Regions from separate parts of the Shewanella sp. BF02_Schw genome, predicted to be linked through region 3. Evidence: predicted binding sites of a transcription regulator. Region 3 holds the regulator's gene; each other region holds the start of a gene.
The links. The regulator sigma-54, encoded in region 3, starts transcription at its own class of promoters, with help from an activator protein. The targets are predictions, from matches to a motif close to GTTGGCACGNNNNTNGNNT.

Region 1 (6,066 bases), on a different contig from region 3:
GTGTGTGCGAGCTGATGGAAGCGCTGAATGAAGAAAGCCAACCAAAAGTCTCGCGCAATTTAGCCTTGTTAAAAAAGGCTGCGATTATTAGCGACAGAAAACACGGTCAGTGGGTGTTTTATCGCATCAACCCTAACTTACCTCTATGGGCCAAATCAGTAATAGCAGAAACCACTGAAAACAATCTTGGGTTGATTATGTCGTCATTACAGCAATTAGACATTATGCAAAATAGGCCTAATAAAGTGAGCTTTTGTCGTTAGTTTGATGTTGTAAAAGTTTTCATTAATATTTTGAGTTTCCCCTGTTGTTTGGAGTCTTGCTATGGGAATGTTTGAACGATTTTTATCGGTATGGGTTGGTTTAAGTATGTTGGCCGGAGTGCTGTTAGGTTTATGGCAGCCCGAGGTGTTTCAGGTTATCGCTAACGTTGAAATCGCCCACGTTAACTTGGTTGTTGCGTTATTTATCTGGGTGATGATTTACCCAATGATGGTACAAATTGATTTTTCGGCAATGAAAGATGTTGGTAAAAACCCTAAGGGATTACTGCTAACCATTGTCATCAATTGGTTAATTAAACCCTTTACCATGGCGGCATTAGGATGGCTGTTTTTTAAGGTGTTGTTTGCCGACTTGGTCGACCCCGCATCTGCACAAGAATATATCGCAGGGATGATTTTACTTGGGGTAGCACCATGTACCGCAATGGTGTTCGTGTGGTCGCAATTAACCAAAGGTGATGCGAACTACACCTTGGTACAAGTGTCGGTTAATGACGTCATTATGATTTTTGCCTTTGCGCCAATTACTGCATTATTACTGGGCGTAAGCGATATTCAGGTGCCATGGGAAACCTTGCTTATATCGGTATTATTGTATGTGTTGTTACCGCTATTAGCCGGTGTGACCACGCGTTACTTGCTTAATCGCCGCCATGGATTATCCGCAGTTAACTCATTTTTGGCCAATTTAAAACCATGGTCGATTATCGGTTTACTGGCCACTGTGGTGTTGCTGTTTGGTTTTCAAGCTGAAGTGATTGTGTCAGATCCGCAAACCATTGGCTTAATTGCCATACCACTAGTGATTCAAACGTACGGTATTTTTATTATTGCGTACATAGCAGCTAAATGGCTGAAATTAGCCCATAACATTGCCGCCCCAGCTTGTTTAATTGGTACATCTAACTTTTTCGAGCTAGCTGTCGCCGTGGCGATATCGTTATTTGGGCTGCACTCAGGAGCCGCGTTGGCTACGGTTGTCGGGGTATTAGTTGAAGTGCCGGTGATGCTATCGCTGGTGGCCATTATCAATCGGACTCAACATTGGTTTAACCATTAATGAAGTCAGTTTGTTAATTCGGCTTTGTGAATCAATTTATGAAAATGTTTTGAAGTTACTTTTTGGAGTTAACCATGCAACCTCATCCTTATGATGTTTTAGCGTTAGATAATGGCGCCAAGCTGATTTTTACCCCGTGCCCTGGTACCAAAGATGAAGCATTAGCTGCATCAGTTGCCACATTGAAGGCGGCGGGTGCAAAAATGCTAATCACCTTGATGTTCGATGATGAAATAGTGCGAAATGAAGCGGAGAGTTTACCCGCTGAATGTACCACACAGGCCATTAGCTGGGTGCAATTGCCCATTGCTGACGATGCCGCGCCAGGGCAAGGATTTGAAACCCAGTGGTTAGCCCATAAAGTCCAGATTATTGAATTGTTGAATAACCAAGGCACTATTGCCGTGCATTGCAAAGGTGGTTCGGGCCGCACGGGATTAGTGATTGGTCTGATATTAGTCAGTTTAGGCTGGCCTAAAGATAAAGTGATTAATGCCGTGCAAGCCTTGCGACCCAAGGCGCTGGCTCATCCGGTTCAGCGTGAATATTTTGATGCATTTAATGGTTAGCATGTAGTGACTAACCATTGAAACGATAACTTAACAATGAGAGCAAGCTTAGGACACCATTATGACGATAAAAATAGGCATTAACGGTTTCGGCCGTATGGGACGTTTATCAATGCGCGCGGCGTATGATTGGGACGATGTAGACATTGTGCACATTAACGATCCTGCTGGCGATGCAGCTACGCTGGCGCACTTAATGACCTTTGATTCAGTCCATGGTCGTTGGCATCATGAGGCGACCCATAATGGTGATGCCATTGTGATTAACGGTAAAGCCATTCCTTGCAGCCGTAATGTCGCTACCCAAGACACTGACTGGTCAAAATGTGATGTGGTGATTGAGGCCTCTGGCAAGATAAAAACCAAAGCCTTGCTACAAGTTTACTTAGATCAAGGTGTAAAACGGGTTGTGGTGACTGCGCCAGTAAAAGAAGACGGCGTGCTCAATATTGTAATGGGCGTTAACGATGATTTATATGACAAAGCCATCCATCCCATCGTGACGGCAGCATCGTGTACCACCAACTGTTTAGCACCAGTAGTAAAAGTGATTCATGAAAAGATAGGTATTAAGCATGGCTCAATGACTACGATCCACGATATTACCAATACTCAAACTATTCTGGATGCCCCGCATCAAGACTTACGCCGCGCCCGTGCGTGTGGCATTAGTTTGATACCCACTACCACGGGTTCGGCTACCGCGATTACCCATATTTTCCCAGAGCTAAAAGGTAAGTTAAATGGTCATGCGATACGGGTGCCGTTAGCTAATGCGTCACTCACCGATTGCGTATTTGAAGTGGCTCGTGGAACAACGGTTGAAGAAGTAAACCAACTATTGAAGCAAGCTGCTGATAAAGAACTGAAAGGCATTATGGGCTATGAAGAACGCCCATTAGTGTCGGTTGATTATAAAACCGACCCGCGCTCAAGCATTATCGATGCGTTGTCGACCATGGTGGTGAATGACACCCAAGTGAAACTGTATGTGTGGTACGACAACGAGTGGGGATACGCTAATCGTACCGCTGAGCTCGCACGTAAAGTCGGCTTAGCAGATAAGGAATAAGCTTCATGGGGCTGGATACATTGCGTACCTTATCACCATCGATAAAACAGTACTTATTGATTACCGGTAATTACTGGGCATTTACCTTAACCGATGGCGCTTTGCGTATGCTGGTGGTGTTGTATTTTCACCAATTGGGTTACAGCCCGTTAAATATTGCGATGTTGTTTTTGTTTTATGAGATTTTTGGTGTTGTGACTAATCTTGTTGGTGGTTGGTTAGGCGCACGGCTTGGCCTAAATAACACTATGAATATTGGCTTAGGCCTGCAAATAGTGGCACTAGCTATGCTAACTGTACCTGCTGACATGCTAACCGTCATGTACGTTATGGCTGCTCAGGCGCTGTCGGGCATCGCCAAAGATTTGAATAAAATGAGCGCCAAAAGTGCCATTAAAACCTTAGTGCCAGCAGATGCAGAAGGTAAGCTTTACCAATGGGTTGCGTTGTTAACGGGCTCTAAAAATGCCTTAAAAGGAGTGGGATTCTTTTTAGGTGGTGTGTTACTCACAGGCCTAGGGTTTACAGGCGCCATTATTTTAATGGCCACGTTATTAGGCATTGTATGGTTATGTAGTTTAGTGACCTTAAAAGATGATTTAGGCAAAGCGAAAAACAAACCCAAATTCAAAGATATTTTTTCTAAAAGTCAGTCGATTAACATCCTTTCGGCGGCGCGGATGTTTTTGTTTGGCGCCAGAGATGTATGGTTTGTGGTGGCATTACCGGTATTTTTAGCCACAACTTTTGGCTGGGATCATTGGTGGGTTGGTAGCTTTATGGCTAGCTGGGTGATTGGTTATGGTGTGGTGCAATCCATTGCACCTTATTTCACCGGTAAACGACAGGGAAAAGTGCCGAGCGGCCGAGCTGCTTTTACATGGGCAACTTATTTACTACTCATTCCTGCCGCAATTGCAGTCGCACTACATGCCGATTTTTATGTGCTAGAAAGTGTCGTCATCGGTTTATTAATGTTTGGCGCGGTGTTTGCGATTAACTCATCACTGCATAGCTACTTAATTGTTAGCTATGCTGGCAGTGATGGCGTGTCACTGGATGTGGGCTTTTACTATATGGCCAATGCCATGGGAAGGTTGATTGGAACGATACTGTCAGGTTGGGTCTATCAAGCCTATGGCTTAGAAGCTTGTTTATGGATATCGAGTGGTTTTATAGCTCTTGCTGCCTTAATTTCACTTAAGTTGCCTCATAAAAGGTAAGCCATTACAGCCGCTAGATGCATTTTTGTTTACACATCGATATTTCGTTATCTAACCGTGATAGCCTGAAACTCTTACCGTATCATCGGTAAAAATTGCCTGCTCATCTATGGCTTTCTCATTATTGACTTTCTTGCTTTAAATTTTAAAACCATAAAAATCATGGTCTTATGGCTTTTTTTAAAAGTTGGCATGATGCTGGCTTTAACTAATTCATAGTCGTGGTGTGAATCGTTAATTTTTACGATAGAGATAAGATATTTGTATCAATCGTCAGCGTAAATTAAACACACATCACAATGTAAACCGTACACCAAGGAGGTTTTTATGTTGGGCTGGACATTAATGTTTTTAGTGATAGCCGTTATAGCGGGTCTATTGGGGTTTACCGGTATTGCAGGTGCAGCAGCAGGCATCGCGAAAATTATTTTCTTTATTTTTATTGTGTTGCTAGTGATTTCGTTAGTAGCCAATGCGATTAGAGGCAAAGCTCCCCGAGGATAGTATTAACCCCTTACCTTAATCCAAGTTGAGGCTGCTTAAACAAGTTTATACGATTACAACCATCATCCAGGAGATGAATATGAATTTATTAAAACTACTGACAATGGCAAGTTTAATGGTGTTTTTAACGGCCGGTTTATCAGCATGTTCAGATAACAAAGCTGAAAACGCAGGTGAGAAAGTGGATGAAATGATGCAAGATGCCGGTAATGCAGTTGAAGATACATGTGAAGATGTTAAAGAAGGTATGAAAGCTGAAGATCCAGACTGTTAAGCATTGTACCAATCACATTAACTATTTTATTTGTTTAAGTCGTTAAGTGTTACAACTCAAAATGCATTGTTCTAGGTAGAGTCATTCCATTTAAACCAATGTAAGTCGAGGTGGAATGTTTGACTGACAGCGACGAAATAACCAGATAGTTATTAAGATAAGTATTAGCCTAAGCAGCACACATGTGCTGCTTTTTTACAACAGGAGGACCACAATGCTAACCCGTATTCATATTAAATATTATTATACTGTTGGCGCATTATTGGCTTTGTGCTTATGTGTGGCGCTTCCTTATGTGTTACTTAAGGTTATTTTTGCTTGGGTTGCATTATCTTTGGGGCTGGTGAGTTCAGCTTATTGGTTTAATAGCGCAGGCATTTTCCGAAAAAGCCAAGATGGCAGCATTCCTTGGTATATCAGTTGGAGTTTTGTTCCCTTTTTAATGGGGTGCCAGCTGTATAACGCCTGGGCAAGAAAGCATGACAAAGTGCCCGTAATCCAAAAAATAGATAAGCAGTTGTATTTAGCCTGCCGATTGTTTCCCAGTGATATTGACCGACTTAAGCATGAAAAAATTGATGCAATTTTGGATGTTACTGCCGAATTTGACGCATTAGAGTGGACCTTGTTTGATGAAAATATTGGCTATTTAAATATTCCCATATTAGATCACAGCGTACCGACTGTCGCGCAGTTAAATCAAGCCATTAATTGGTTACACACTCAAGTCAGTAATGGTAAAAATGTAGTAGTGCATTGCGCGCTAGGCCGGGGGCGTTCGGTGTTGGTATTAGCGGCTTATTTAGTCTGCCGTGAGAGAAATCGTAATGTTAATGATGTGCTTAAATCCATCAATAGTATCCGCCAAACGGCACGGTTAAATAAATGGCAGTTGGCCGCTATAGAAAAAATGCATAGTCAGCAACAAATTAATATTCACAAACGTGCTTGGTTGATTGTTAACCCAGTGTCTGGTGGTGGTAAATGGCATGATGAAGCAGACCATATTACCCAAACCTTGACGGATTACTTTCAGCTTGAAGTGCTGTATACCGCCAAAGATAAGTCTGCAGTGCAATT
Region 2 (6,066 bases), on a different contig from region 3:
GAAAATGAGGGTAAAAAGAATAGTAGCAAGAATTAACATAAATTATATGGTCTCCCCACAGGGACTCGAACCCCGATCGGCCGCTTAGGAGGCGGCTGCTCTATCCTGTTGAGCTATAGAGAGACCCAGTGATTATACTGAGTTTATAATCGAATTAAACCTTTTATATTTAATTGCTTGATTAATAACCAACTAATTCATAATCGCCTTACTCTTATCGATTAGCACTTAGCACTTAGCACTTAACTCTTGAGTCTTGAGTCTTGAGTCTTGAGTCTGAATTATTAACTTCTTAGAGCTAGGGGCTGTTGATCTTTGTTTGAATTTTGTGCGAAGAAGGTAATCTCGTATAATTCACTTCGCCAAAAACAAATACAACGAGATTACCATGCCCCGATTAATGCTCACTGATGAGATGTGGTCGAAGCTAAAAGCTATTCTGCTTGATGATAGAGTTTATAACAAGCAAGAGCATCGATTTACGATGGAAGGGATCCTTTACCGATTGCGTGTCGGCTGCCCTTGGCGAGATTTACCTGAATATTTTGGCTTATGGAATACCATTTACCGTCGTTTTTTACTGTGGTCAAGAAAAGGTATTTTACTCAGGCTGTTCAAAACATTATCGACTAATAGTGATACTGAATGGGAATTTATTGATGGAAGTTATGTAAAAGCACATCAACACAGTTCAGGTGCATCATCTGATGAAAATCAAGCAATTGGGCTAAGTCGTGGTGGTAATACAAGCAAAATCCATCTCGCGGTAGATAGCTATGGTTTACCGATAGAATTCATTGTTACAGGTGGAGAAGTTCATGATAGTAAAGCAGCTAATGCCCTTATTGAACTGTTGCCACAAAGTCATTTTATTATTGCAGACAAAGGCTACGACAGTGAAGCGATTAGAGATAAAGTGCGTGAATGTGGTTCCAAGCCAGTGATCCCTAGAAGACAAAATTCGAAGCAAGGAAATGGAGATATCGATTGGTGTTTATACAAATATCGGCATTTAGTTGAAAATGCTTTTGCTCGGCTTAAGCATTTTAGAGCGATAGCGACCCGCTATGATAAATTGAAAATTAATTTTGAAAGCCTGCTGGCTCTAGCTTGCTCTATAATTTGGCTGCCAATGTGAAAGATCAACAGCCCCTAATCATTAGTTCTTAATCGCAATATCATTCACTTGAATATTATCTGCACTGTCGATGCCGTCAAATATTGCGGTTGAGCTGTCTTCGGTAACTTGTTCGATAACCACATTGGCACGGCTTTTTGTGGCGATGGCACGCATGGAATTAAATCTGTCTGGGATATTTTTTTGTAATACGATTTGGAACTTATCACCCATTTTAACACCATTTTTACGGCCTAAATTGATGATAATACGATCCCCTTGCCTGGCAACAATTTGGCCTAGTAATGGACGACAGTTTAACTGCTTATCCAGCGACATCACGCTTTGCTGTAAAATATCGCTGATCGCCTGACCATAAGATGATCGCCAAAAGCGCTGGTTAGCAGGTGAGACGATTTCTTGTCTTTCAAATTCCCAAGGCGCTGAGGTGGCGAATGATTCTGACCACACCACTTCACCGCTGATCCCATGGTAAAGGGTTAATTTAAAAATAAACTGCCTTAGTGGATCATCCTCGACAAAGCCCATATAACTACTTTGAGCAGGTTCGGTCGAAATATCAATGATTTCAGGTTGCAGCAGATATTGGCTGTCGGTGATTTCGCCTAACCAACTGGGAATACGATATCCTTTAAAGTTGACCAGTTGATTGGTGTTATCAATTTTTTCATCGGCATGTAGTCGTGCAAAACTGTATCGCGACTGTGCATTGATAGCTTTACCTAATTGCTCGGTGATCCGCTCTTCAAAGTGAGCTAATTGACCATAACGTAACTGTTCGCGTTCTTGTAAATAGGCTTGTGGCAACATAATCGCGGCCTTGAGAGACTGGCTTTTACATTGTGCGTTAGGTTCTTGTTCGCTGAGTTCAAGCTGTAACACCACGGTAATGGTGTGTTGGCTGATCATTTCACTCATTAATTCAACGTTATTGGCCGATCCCATCCGCTGAATTTGAAAGGTATCTTGAGTAAGCCGACCTTGGTTGACTTGTTGTTCGCTGGAAAAGTTAACCCCGGCTTTTAAACTGGCGTAATTTAATGCTTGGCTTATGGCGTCTTCACGGGCTTTATCTATATCGCCATTAACGATTTTAGCCTTACCAGTCACTTCAATTTGTTCAGCCAATACCGACGACGTTACACACAATGCACTCACGCATAGCATTGCTATTACGGCAAGGTGATTAAAGGTTTTTGTTCGGATAACAGGGCTGTGTCGGATCAACATACAATGTCCTAATGTCAAAAAATCGTCTATTTTGCACAATTGTGTAAATTCAGCTTACTCTATTTTAATCAAAGCAAAAATTGTGCCGACTCACTATATTAGTGGTTATTTTCGATGTTGCACTATTACAGTAAAGCTTTGAACGCATTTGCCGATATAAAGACACCAATAATAAAGAGTACATAATTGGCCTTAGTTATCGATGGACAAGGCGATTAAATGACTCATTTATACCAAGACTAGCGGCATTATTTGTTAGAGGAATTATTATGATTAACAGGCTTTTTATCTCCACGGTCATGCTTGCGTCGTTATCGTTAGCGGCATGCACCCAAACGCCTAATGCTGCCAATAACCTTGCCTTTAGTAATAACGGTAAATTTGTCAAAACCGTCGACGAAGATGAGGTTTATCACGATAAACTGGCTTATGATATTCAGGCTGCGGGGATATCACCCAAAGGCCAGGTGAATGTGTGGGCAGAAAAGTTAGTTAACGAGTTAGTGTTACAAAACGACGCCTTGCGCCCAGATCAACCACTGCTGATTTCTACGCCAGTGATGACCAGTAATTTAAATGCAACCAATGAATTAGCATTACAGTTACAACAAGGATTACTCGCGGCATTCCACGCTCATGAATTTAACTTAGTCGATTTAAATGTGGCGACAAATTTGCGCGCCACAGAACAAGGCGAGTTTATGTTGAGCCGCAACTGGGAACTGTTACGTGCAGATTTACCGGTTTCACACGTATTAGTGTCAACCATGACCCTAACCCCTGAAGGAATTGTGTTTAACGGCCGAGTGGTTAATGTGACCAATAATCGCGTCCTTTCAGCGGTGCAATCATTTGTGGCAGCATCGAGTTTGTCGGGTTATTTACAACCCTCTGAACTCATTGAATCACGCAATGGTTTACTGTATCGCCACGAGAATAAGGGCGACAGTCGTTACACCGTATTAGGAGATAAGCTATGAAGTCGTTGATGTTAATTATGCTATTGCTGCTCACTGGCTGTGTGAGCAAAGATAAATATGTTCAGTGGGAAACCGAAGCGCCAGCTTCATTCCCAACACTAACGGCAATTGGTTATGCCCCGTTGGCGACCCAACCCAGTAAAGAGCCATCACATCGTATTTTAATGGCGATGCAAGCTTCAAAAATTGCCGCTTACCGAGAGTTGGCTGAGCAAGTATATGGACAAAAGATTTCGGCAAATAGCGACGTAAGTGAGTGGTTATTAACTGACGACAACGTTAAGTCTAGCGTGAGTGGTATTATTCGCGGCGCTAAAGTGGTTAAGACCTACCCTTCTGGTGAATTTTATGTCACGGAGCTAGCACTCGATTTTAAGCAAGTATGGCAGTTGTACGAACAACAAAATCGCCCTAAACGCGTAAAAGAAGTTACTTACTTTTAATTGAACGTTTACGCTAACTTGTTGATATAAAAATGCCGCTGATATCAGCGGCATATTTATTATATTAGGTTAACACTTATCATTAAAACGTCAGCTTAAACACTAAACCTAATGCTGCTTGGTTTTCCATGTCTTCCGTAACGTCTGGATAACTTAACTCCATTTCTCCAGCAAAATAATAACCTGCATACGCATTAAGGCTAACATTACTAGTTGCTTGCCAGCCTGCGCGAGCAAAGCCTACCCATTCTTCTACTTCAATGGTTTTGTCATCGTCTGCAATTAAAAAACGTTCTGTTCGCATTGAGCTACCCACACCGAAACTCCAGTCACGGTTATACTGATAACTTAACTCTAATCCTGCAGGACCACTAAAACCAGCTTGGAACGGGTTAGCAAGTACCCACTTCTCGTTTATCTGCCAACGTACGGCTAAGTAAGGTACGGTGCGCACTTCTGAAATATCATTTAAGTATGCAACGCCAACACCCAACATATTGCCCGAATCAAAACGGTACATTCCCGATGCGACTACACCATAACTTTGCGCATTTGAAGATGATGCAGTATCGGCATAGGCGTATTGCAGTTTGGGGGCTATAAGAAACATCCAATGATTATCAAGACGGTAAGATAACGATAAACCAGCACTGTACTGATGTATGGTTGACCAAGGTTCAGTACTGCTGCGTAACAGGGTGTTTTGGTTAATATCCCAGTCGTAATCGAGATTGTCGTAGCCTAGATTTGCCCCAATTGACCACTGACGATTGAGTGGCATGCTGGCCGAAAAACTGGTCTTCCAAGCATCACGCTGTAACTGATTAGGGTTATTACTATCAGCCCCAACATTAGCGGTACCCGTTGATGTACGAGCCACAGTGAGCGAAAATGGTGAACGTTCTGGCGCTGCTAAAGCATGCTGACTTAACAACAGTCCCGATGCTAGCAAAATTGACAAAGCTGATGTACTCAATGATTTTGGCTGAATTACGTTAACGTTATAAAGCGTCATATCAATCTGCTTCCCTTCAAATAATGAGATAAGTTAACTATTAACTTGGCTTAACTGCACCTTGGCTTAATAGCACGTTGGGTTAATAGCACCTTAGTTTAATTACGATAATACTGTTATCGCGCCAATTAAGTTCAAGTTTTATTGGTTTATTTTACGTCAACTTGATGAGCTCGCAAAAACATCTCGGCAGTATCTTGCAAGTATTGTTGTCTGGTTGTCAGTAAATCACCTATCTCTAAGCCTAACTCTAGGCGTAATTTTAGTTCGCCAAATAACATTAAACACAATCTAACTGCGCTTTCGTGCGGATTTTCAAAAAAGTATTCGCCATGCTCATTAACCTTTTTTAAGTAATTTCTAATCAGTCCGAGCACATGCTTGGGGCCTGCGTCATAAAACAATCTAGACACTTCTGGGTGAGTGTCGGCTTGAGCTACGCAAGTTTTAAATACTGTCATGGTTTCTTTGCTAACAATCATTTCACCAAATTGCAGAGCAAACTGCAAAATAACCCGTTGTGGATTTGCTGCATCAATTAAAGCTTCGCCAGTGAGTTGATGCACAACACATTTAGACTCAATCGCAGAAACAAACAAATCATCTTTGGAACCAAAGTGAGAGTAAACGGTTTGTTTTGATACACCGGCATGTTTTGCCACTTCGTCCATGCTGGTATTAGGAAAACCCTGATGGCAAAAAAGGTCAATCGCAGACTCAAGTACTTGAGCCCGCTTTTGCTCACTGCGGCTCAAACTAACCTGTTCGATGTTATTAAGCGATGTGTGTGTTTTTGTCATGTTGGTTCCGTAAATTAACCCATTAAGCACAATCGAGTGTCAGCGTTACTACTCATTATTTAGCGTTATAGTAACTAAAAATAGACTGGACAGTCTAGTTTTATAAAACTAGACTACCGAGTCTAGTTAACATTTAAGTTACAAGTCACGATTTGCGGTTAATGAGTTCGCTTATTGTTATTAACACTGGTTTTTAAGATAAATCAACATTGGCACAATATATTGCTTTGCAAGGAATAAACTTATGTACGCGTCAAAGGCATTCACCCCAATCATTCGATACTGGGCGCTAGGTTTAAGCTTAATCTCATTAGGCGGTTGTGGCTCTGAGGTAAAAGAGCATTCACAAACAACTGAGTATCAAACGGTATTGTCACAGCCTTTATCATTAAGCGACCGTTATCAACACATGCAAACTTACACGGGTACAATTCGCTCGGCCAATACCACCGGAATTGGC
Region 3 (6,066 bases):
TGTTTAAAGCCAAAAGATTCAAAGTTAATCACTAACTCTTTATCAACACTGCCTAATAATATTTGCCTAACTTGGTCGCTTAATTCGTAGATGTTTAGCGCAGAAGTGTCGATATAGTGATCAACAATTTTTGCGATAGGCTCAAGTAAACGGCCTTCTAGTTTTATCGCTTCTTGCAGTGAAATATGATTTTTAGATAACGGGTGTAATCGACGTGTTTCGCTGTAACGTTTAAGCAATACTTTGTCATTGGAATTTAAAAAGAAACTGATAATTTCAGTGTCATTTTGAAGTAGTGCCAATTGGTCTTGAAGCACTTTACCTTGTTCTGCAATGTTACGAACATCAACGCTAATCGCAACCAAATCATTACTGCCTTTAAGCTGGGCTAATAATGTGCCAATGAGTGGTAAAGGCAAATTATCAACACAATAATATCCTAGGTCTTCTAATACTCTCAGGGCAACGGATTTCCCTGAGCCTGAACGTCCCGATACTATAACTAGTTTCATGCAGTAATAACCTGATAAAGTTCTGTTGCGTCGTGAGTTTTACGAAGCTGTTTCAATATTTGCTTATCGCTTAACTTTTGGGCCATGCTCGATAACGTGCCTAAATGTTGTTGGCACTGGTCTGCAGGGACTAACAAAGCAAATAAAAGATCCACGGGTTGCTTATCGATTGCATCAAAGGCAATGGCTTCTTCACATTTAATAAATATCGCGATAGGGTGATCGATGGTCGTTAATCTACCATGAGGTATCGCAATGCCATTTCCTATACCTGTGCTACCCATTTTCTCTCTCGCTAACAGGCTTTCAAAAACCTCTTGCGAAGACAGGGTTGGGTACTGGGCAGCGACTAAATTGCTGATGAGTTCCAGTACTTTTTTCTTACTGCCCGGTGTGGCACAGGTAGTGCATTCCGGCTGCAGAATGGTACAAAGTTCCATCGTTAGTGTTTTGTATTCTTCTCTTTGTGTTTAATTACCTGACGGTCGAGTTTATCGATCAGGGCGTCTATTGCAGCATACATATCAGTACTTTCTGACATTGCAAAAATTTCTGCGCCATTAATGTTGATTTTGGCTTCTGCTTTTTGTTGTAATTTTTCTACATTGAGCACAACGTGTACATTATGGATCTGATCGAAGTGTCGTTCAAGCTTTGAAAATTTACTGTGGATGTATTCACGTAAAGATTCTGTTATTTCGACATGACGCCCAGTCAGACTTATTTGCATAAAAAATCCTCCATTGCCTAGTAGGTTATAAACTCTTACGTTGGTTTGAGGGCGGGATCATCATTGCTTCACGGTATTTTGCTATCGTACGACGAGCAACGTTTATGCCCTGTTCTGCCAGAAGCTGAGCCATTTTACTGTCACTCAGTGGTTTTTTCTGGTTTTCTGCGGCAACCAGCTTTTTGATAAAAGCACGAATGGCCGTTGATGAGCATTCCCCGCCATCGTCAGTACTGACATGGCTAGAGAAGAAGTATTTTAGTTCAAATAAGCCCCGAGGGGTGTGCATATATTTTTGTGTGGTGACTCGTGAAATGGTCGATTCATGCATTTCTACAGCTTCAGCGATATCATTGAGCACCATAGGCTTCATGGCTTCTTCGCCATATTCAAAAAAGCCTTGCTGAAATTGCACAATGCAATTTGCCACTTTAAGTAAAGTATCATTACGGCTTTCAATACTTTTAATAAACCATTTAGCCTCTTGCAGATGGCCTCGAATAAATTGACTATCCGACGGGTTTTTACTGCCTCTAGCCATGGCTGCATATTGCTGATTAACACCAATTTTAGGCATGTTGTCTGGGTTTAACTCTACTACCCAACGGCCATTTTTCTTTAATACTGTGACATCGGGAATCACGTATTCATCATCCATGGGGGTAATTAATAAGCCCGGACGAGGATTGAGTGTCTGGATTAAAGTGATTGCGTCACGTAACTCATTTTCTTTTAGTTTTGTTTTACGCATCAATAATCTGAAATCACGGCCAGCAATTAACTCTAAATAGCCTTTGATTAACAATCGTGCATTATCGATATGGGGTGTGTCGTTAGAGTATTGCGCTAATTGAATAAATAGGCATTCGCTTAAATCACGTGCTGCAACACCCACAGGGTCAAAGTGTTGAACGCGTTTTAATACCGCTTCAACCTCATCGAGTTCCACATTTTCATCACCCATGGCTTCGAGAATATCTTCGGTACTTTGGGTTAAATAACCGCGTTCATCAATGGCATCAATAATGGCGGTGGCAATGGCGAGATCTGTGTCTGAAAATGGAGTGAGATTTTTTTGCCATTCTAAGTGTTCGTACAAACCTTCAGTAGTTTCACCTTGAAAGGGCATGTCGTCATCGCGCATGCTTGCACTGCCCGAACCTGACATAGGTGAGGCTGTGTATACTTCATCCCATGTGGTATCCATGGCTAAATCATCCATGGTTTCTTTGGTCATGGATTCTGCTATGTCGACGGTGGAAGTGTCTTTTTCGACATTAACAATACTGTTGTCACTAAAGTCGGTATCCGCTTGGTCGCGGTTTTCTTTTAAGGAGTTTTTTGCTTCAGAAAACTCATCTTCTATTTCAAGCAATGGATTTGAATCTAATGCTTGTTGGATTTCCTGCTGTAGCTCCAATGACGATAATTGCAGTAAGCGAATGGCTTGCTGCAATTGTGGGGTCATGGTTAAGTGTTGACCCATTTTAAGTTGGAGTGACGCTTTCATTTACCGCTTATCCCTAGATGATTTTCCATAAAAATGACAATCTCGAACTGTAATGGATTGCCATAAACATCAATGACATTTAACGTTGTTTAGGTATCGTTCAATGAAATGAGTTAGCTAGACTAAAAGGCCAGTAAAGTAACTATAGCTTGAATTGTTCACCTAAGTACACAGCTCGAACTTGTTGATTACTTAATATCTCATCAGGTGTGCCTTCGGCAATTAAATTACCCTGGCTGACGATATAGGCTCGCTCACAAACGTCTAGCGTTTCACGTACGTTATGGTCGGTAATTAATACCCCTAAACCGCGATTTTTAAGTTGTTGGATGATTTTTTTAATGTCGATGACCGAAATAGGATCAACACCAGCAAAGGGCTCATCAAGCAAAATAAATTTTGGATTAGCAGCTAAAGCGCGCGCAATTTCAACACGACGACGTTCACCACCCGATAACGACATGCCTTGGCTGTCGCGTATGTGAGTAATGTGGAACTCTTCGAGTAGATGCTCAAGCTGTTCAATACGTTGGTCTGTGCTGAGCTCTTTGCGAGTTTGCAGTACGGCCATTATGTTGTCGTAAACGGTAAGCTTGCGGAAAATACTGGCTTCTTGTGGTAAGTAACCTATACCTTTGCGGGCGCGCAAATGCATTGGATCGGCAGTAAGGTCGTCATCGTCAATCAATATTCGGCCTTTATCGCTTTTTACTAAGCCGACAACCATATAAAAGGTGGTGGTTTTACCTGCACCATTGGGGCCTAAAAGACCGACAATTTGGCCTGTTTTAACCGTTAAACTCACATCTTTAACAACTTGACGAGCTTTATAGCTTTTAGCTAGATTTTCAGCGGTTAAGGTAATTTGGGTCATGGTTTGATCTGCTTGTTAACAGGAATTTCAGGGAGTTTTTGCTTTGGCGCCGACTCGTCTTGGAAATTCTCTGGTTGAATGATGGTGATTACCCGATCTTGCCCTGTACCAGTACTTTCGGCAATCAGCTCTTGAGCACTGATGTTGTACTTGATTTTATTACCGGTAACCTGGCTACCTGATTGATCCAATTTGGCGTTGCCAGTCAATGTGAGTGTAGTGGTGGCAAGGTCATAGCTAATTTCGTTAGCACTTGCGGTACCAATTTTACCGTCATCTAATTCTTGTGAAAATGTAGCCGGGGTGCCAGTAGCAATTAATCTCTTACTGGTGGTGTTTTCAGGGGTAAACGCCCGTAACTGATCTGCATTGATATTAATCGTGCCTTGGACAATCGTTACCGGACCATTAAAAACAATTTGATTATTCTTAATGTCGGCAGACTGACTGACTGAAGCGATTTTCAATTCTTGTTTCAGATCCCCTTGTTTCGCTATGGCAGGCAAACTCAATATACAAAGTATGCTACTTAATAACATAACATTGGCGCGAGTGTGGAGACGATTAATGTGGCTCATATGTTCCTTCTACCTGGCTTAGTAGCGATAATTTTTGCGAATTCAAGTCAGCATGTAGGCCTAAACCTTGAATAATAAACCCTTTACCTTTGATGTACACCATCTCTTGTGAGGATCCTATCATAGTGGTTAAATCCACCGTAATAGCTTGGGTACTCAGTGACTGCAGGGGTTCTTCTATATCAATGGCATCAATAATAACATTATTTTCTAATGTGACTTTGCTGGTATTTTTATTCAATTGCCCACGGTCTGCACTTAATTGCCATTGTGCTTTACCGTTTTCAGGGTAAATGAGGTAAATAGGTTTGGTAAAGTGAGTGATGTCACTTGAGGCGTAATGCTCCATGTGTTCGGCGCTGACTCGACTTTCGACGAAACCTAGTTGGTTGAATTCTGTAGTGCGTAGGTTATCTGCAACAAAATCTGGGCGCTCAATACCGCGTATTTGTACCGCGTCCATTTCACTGCGTTTTACTTGTGCTTGCCAGTACAATATAAAAGCAAGCCCAAAAAAAGCAATAATACCTAGCGTGACTCTACTCATATACTCATACCATGAGCACTGGCAAATTTATCTTGGCTTAATAGTAATAAATCGGTGAGTTCACGCAGTGCGCCGTGGCCACCATTGAGGGTGGTTGTCATATGGCACTGTTGTTTGACAAACGGATGACCATCACCGACACAAACGGCTAGTCCTACGGCTTTCATTACAGGTAGGTCTACCATGTCATCGCCAATGTAAGCCACTTCATCAGCAGTCACATTATAGAGCGACAATAATTGCTCAAAAGGCTCAAATTTATTATCAATACCTTGATAAATATGTGTTACACCTAATGCCGTCATGCGGTTTTCAACAATCTTGGATTTACGTCCTGTTATCACGGCAACATGGATACCACTGGTAAGCAAAGAACGCACACCATAACCGTCACGAGTGTGGAACGCTTTGAGTTCTTCACCTGCATTACTGAGGTAAATACGTCCATCTGAAAATACTCCATCGACATCACAGATTAACAGTTTGATTTTTTGAGCTCGTTGCCAAATATCATTGCTGACAGGGCCGTAAAATCCTTGGTGAAACGAGGTTGATTCTGACATGATTAAATGACTCCAGCTTTAACCATATCGAGCATGTTTAATGCTCCGATCGGTTGATGTTTTTCATTAACGACAATCAGTCCGTTGATGCTCTTTTCATCCATGATTTGCAGTGCTTGTGCGGCTAAAATCCCCGCAGGGCAGGTCACACAATTTTCGGTCATAACCTGGGCAATAGGAGTGATTCGAAGATTCACGTCTGCATCGATAACCCGGCGTAAATCACCATCGGTAAAAATGCCCACAAGTTTATTGGCATGGTCGACTACTGCCGTCATGCCAAGGCCCTTTTTAGATATTTCATAAAGTGCCTCAGTAATACAAATATCATCATTGACGATCGGTAAATCATCGTCTTTATGCATGACATCGTCGACTTTTAGAAGTAATTTTCTTCCAAGAGAGCCACCTGGGTGTGATAAGGCAAAGTCATCACGAGTAAAACCTTTTGCTTGTAATAAAGCAATGGCTAATGCATCGCCCATAGCAAGTGTTGCAGTGGTGCTGGAAGTGGGTGCTAATCCTAATGGACATGCTTCTTCTTGCACTTGAATGCATAAATGGATTTTGGATAAACGCGCCATATTAGAGTCTGGTTTACCGGTCACCGCAATCACTGGTACACCCATACGTTGGATAACAGGCATTAATGTCAGTATTTCGCTTGATTCACCAGAGTTGGAAATGGCGAGTACAATGTCATTTTTGGCTAATGCGCCCAAATCACCATGACTGGCTTCACCAGGGTGAAC

Region 1: HNW13_RS18900 (DUF1328 family protein) is a predicted target of sigma-54. The motif match lies at 4,395-4,413, and genes of this name have one in related genera.
Region 2: HNW13_RS02720 (flagellar assembly protein FlgT) is a predicted target of sigma-54. The motif match lies at 2,440-2,458, and genes of this name have one in related genera.

Annotation. Positions count from the first base shown of each region.
Region 1 is NZ_JABKAW020000006.1:22,731-28,796, forward strand. Features, by position in the region: gene HNW13_RS18875 (metalloregulator ArsR/SmtB family transcription factor) at 1-263, shown strand, start outside; gene arsB (ACR3 family arsenite efflux transporter) at 325-1,344, shown strand; gene HNW13_RS18885 (tyrosine-protein phosphatase) at 1,419-1,913, shown strand; gene HNW13_RS18890 (ArsJ-associated glyceraldehyde-3-phosphate dehydrogenase) at 1,975-2,985, shown strand; gene arsJ (organoarsenical effux MFS transporter ArsJ) at 2,991-4,208, shown strand; gene HNW13_RS18900 (DUF1328 family protein) at 4,536-4,712, shown strand; gene HNW13_RS18905 (hypothetical protein) at 4,792-4,986, shown strand; gene HNW13_RS18910 (diacylglycerol kinase family protein) at 5,201-6,066, shown strand, end outside.
Region 2 is NZ_JABKAW020000001.1:574,645-580,710, reverse strand. Features, by position in the region: tRNA gene HNW13_RS02730 (tRNA-Arg) at 48-123, opposite strand; gene HNW13_RS02725 (IS5 family transposase) at 389-1,138, shown strand; gene HNW13_RS02720 (flagellar assembly protein FlgT) at 1,160-2,368, opposite strand; gene HNW13_RS02715 (FlgO family outer membrane protein) at 2,638-3,348, shown strand; gene HNW13_RS02710 (LPP20 family lipoprotein) at 3,345-3,791, shown strand; gene HNW13_RS02705 (DUF6268 family outer membrane beta-barrel protein) at 3,874-4,806, opposite strand; gene HNW13_RS02700 (TetR/AcrR family transcriptional regulator) at 4,956-5,606, opposite strand; gene HNW13_RS02695 (efflux RND transporter periplasmic adaptor subunit) at 5,851-6,066, shown strand, end outside.
Region 3 is NZ_JABKAW020000007.1:8,046-14,111, forward strand. Features, by position in the region: gene rapZ (RNase adapter RapZ) at 1-512, opposite strand, end outside; gene ptsN (PTS IIA-like nitrogen regulatory protein PtsN) at 509-952, opposite strand; gene hpf (ribosome hibernation promoting factor) at 955-1,242, opposite strand; gene HNW13_RS19920 (RNA polymerase factor sigma-54) at 1,268-2,752, opposite strand; gene lptB (LPS export ABC transporter ATP-binding protein) at 2,895-3,626, opposite strand; gene lptA (lipopolysaccharide transport periplasmic protein LptA) at 3,623-4,204, opposite strand; gene lptC (LPS export ABC transporter periplasmic protein LptC) at 4,191-4,751, opposite strand; gene kdsC (3-deoxy-manno-octulosonate-8-phosphatase KdsC) at 4,748-5,314, opposite strand; gene HNW13_RS19945 (KpsF/GutQ family sugar-phosphate isomerase) at 5,317-6,066, opposite strand, start outside.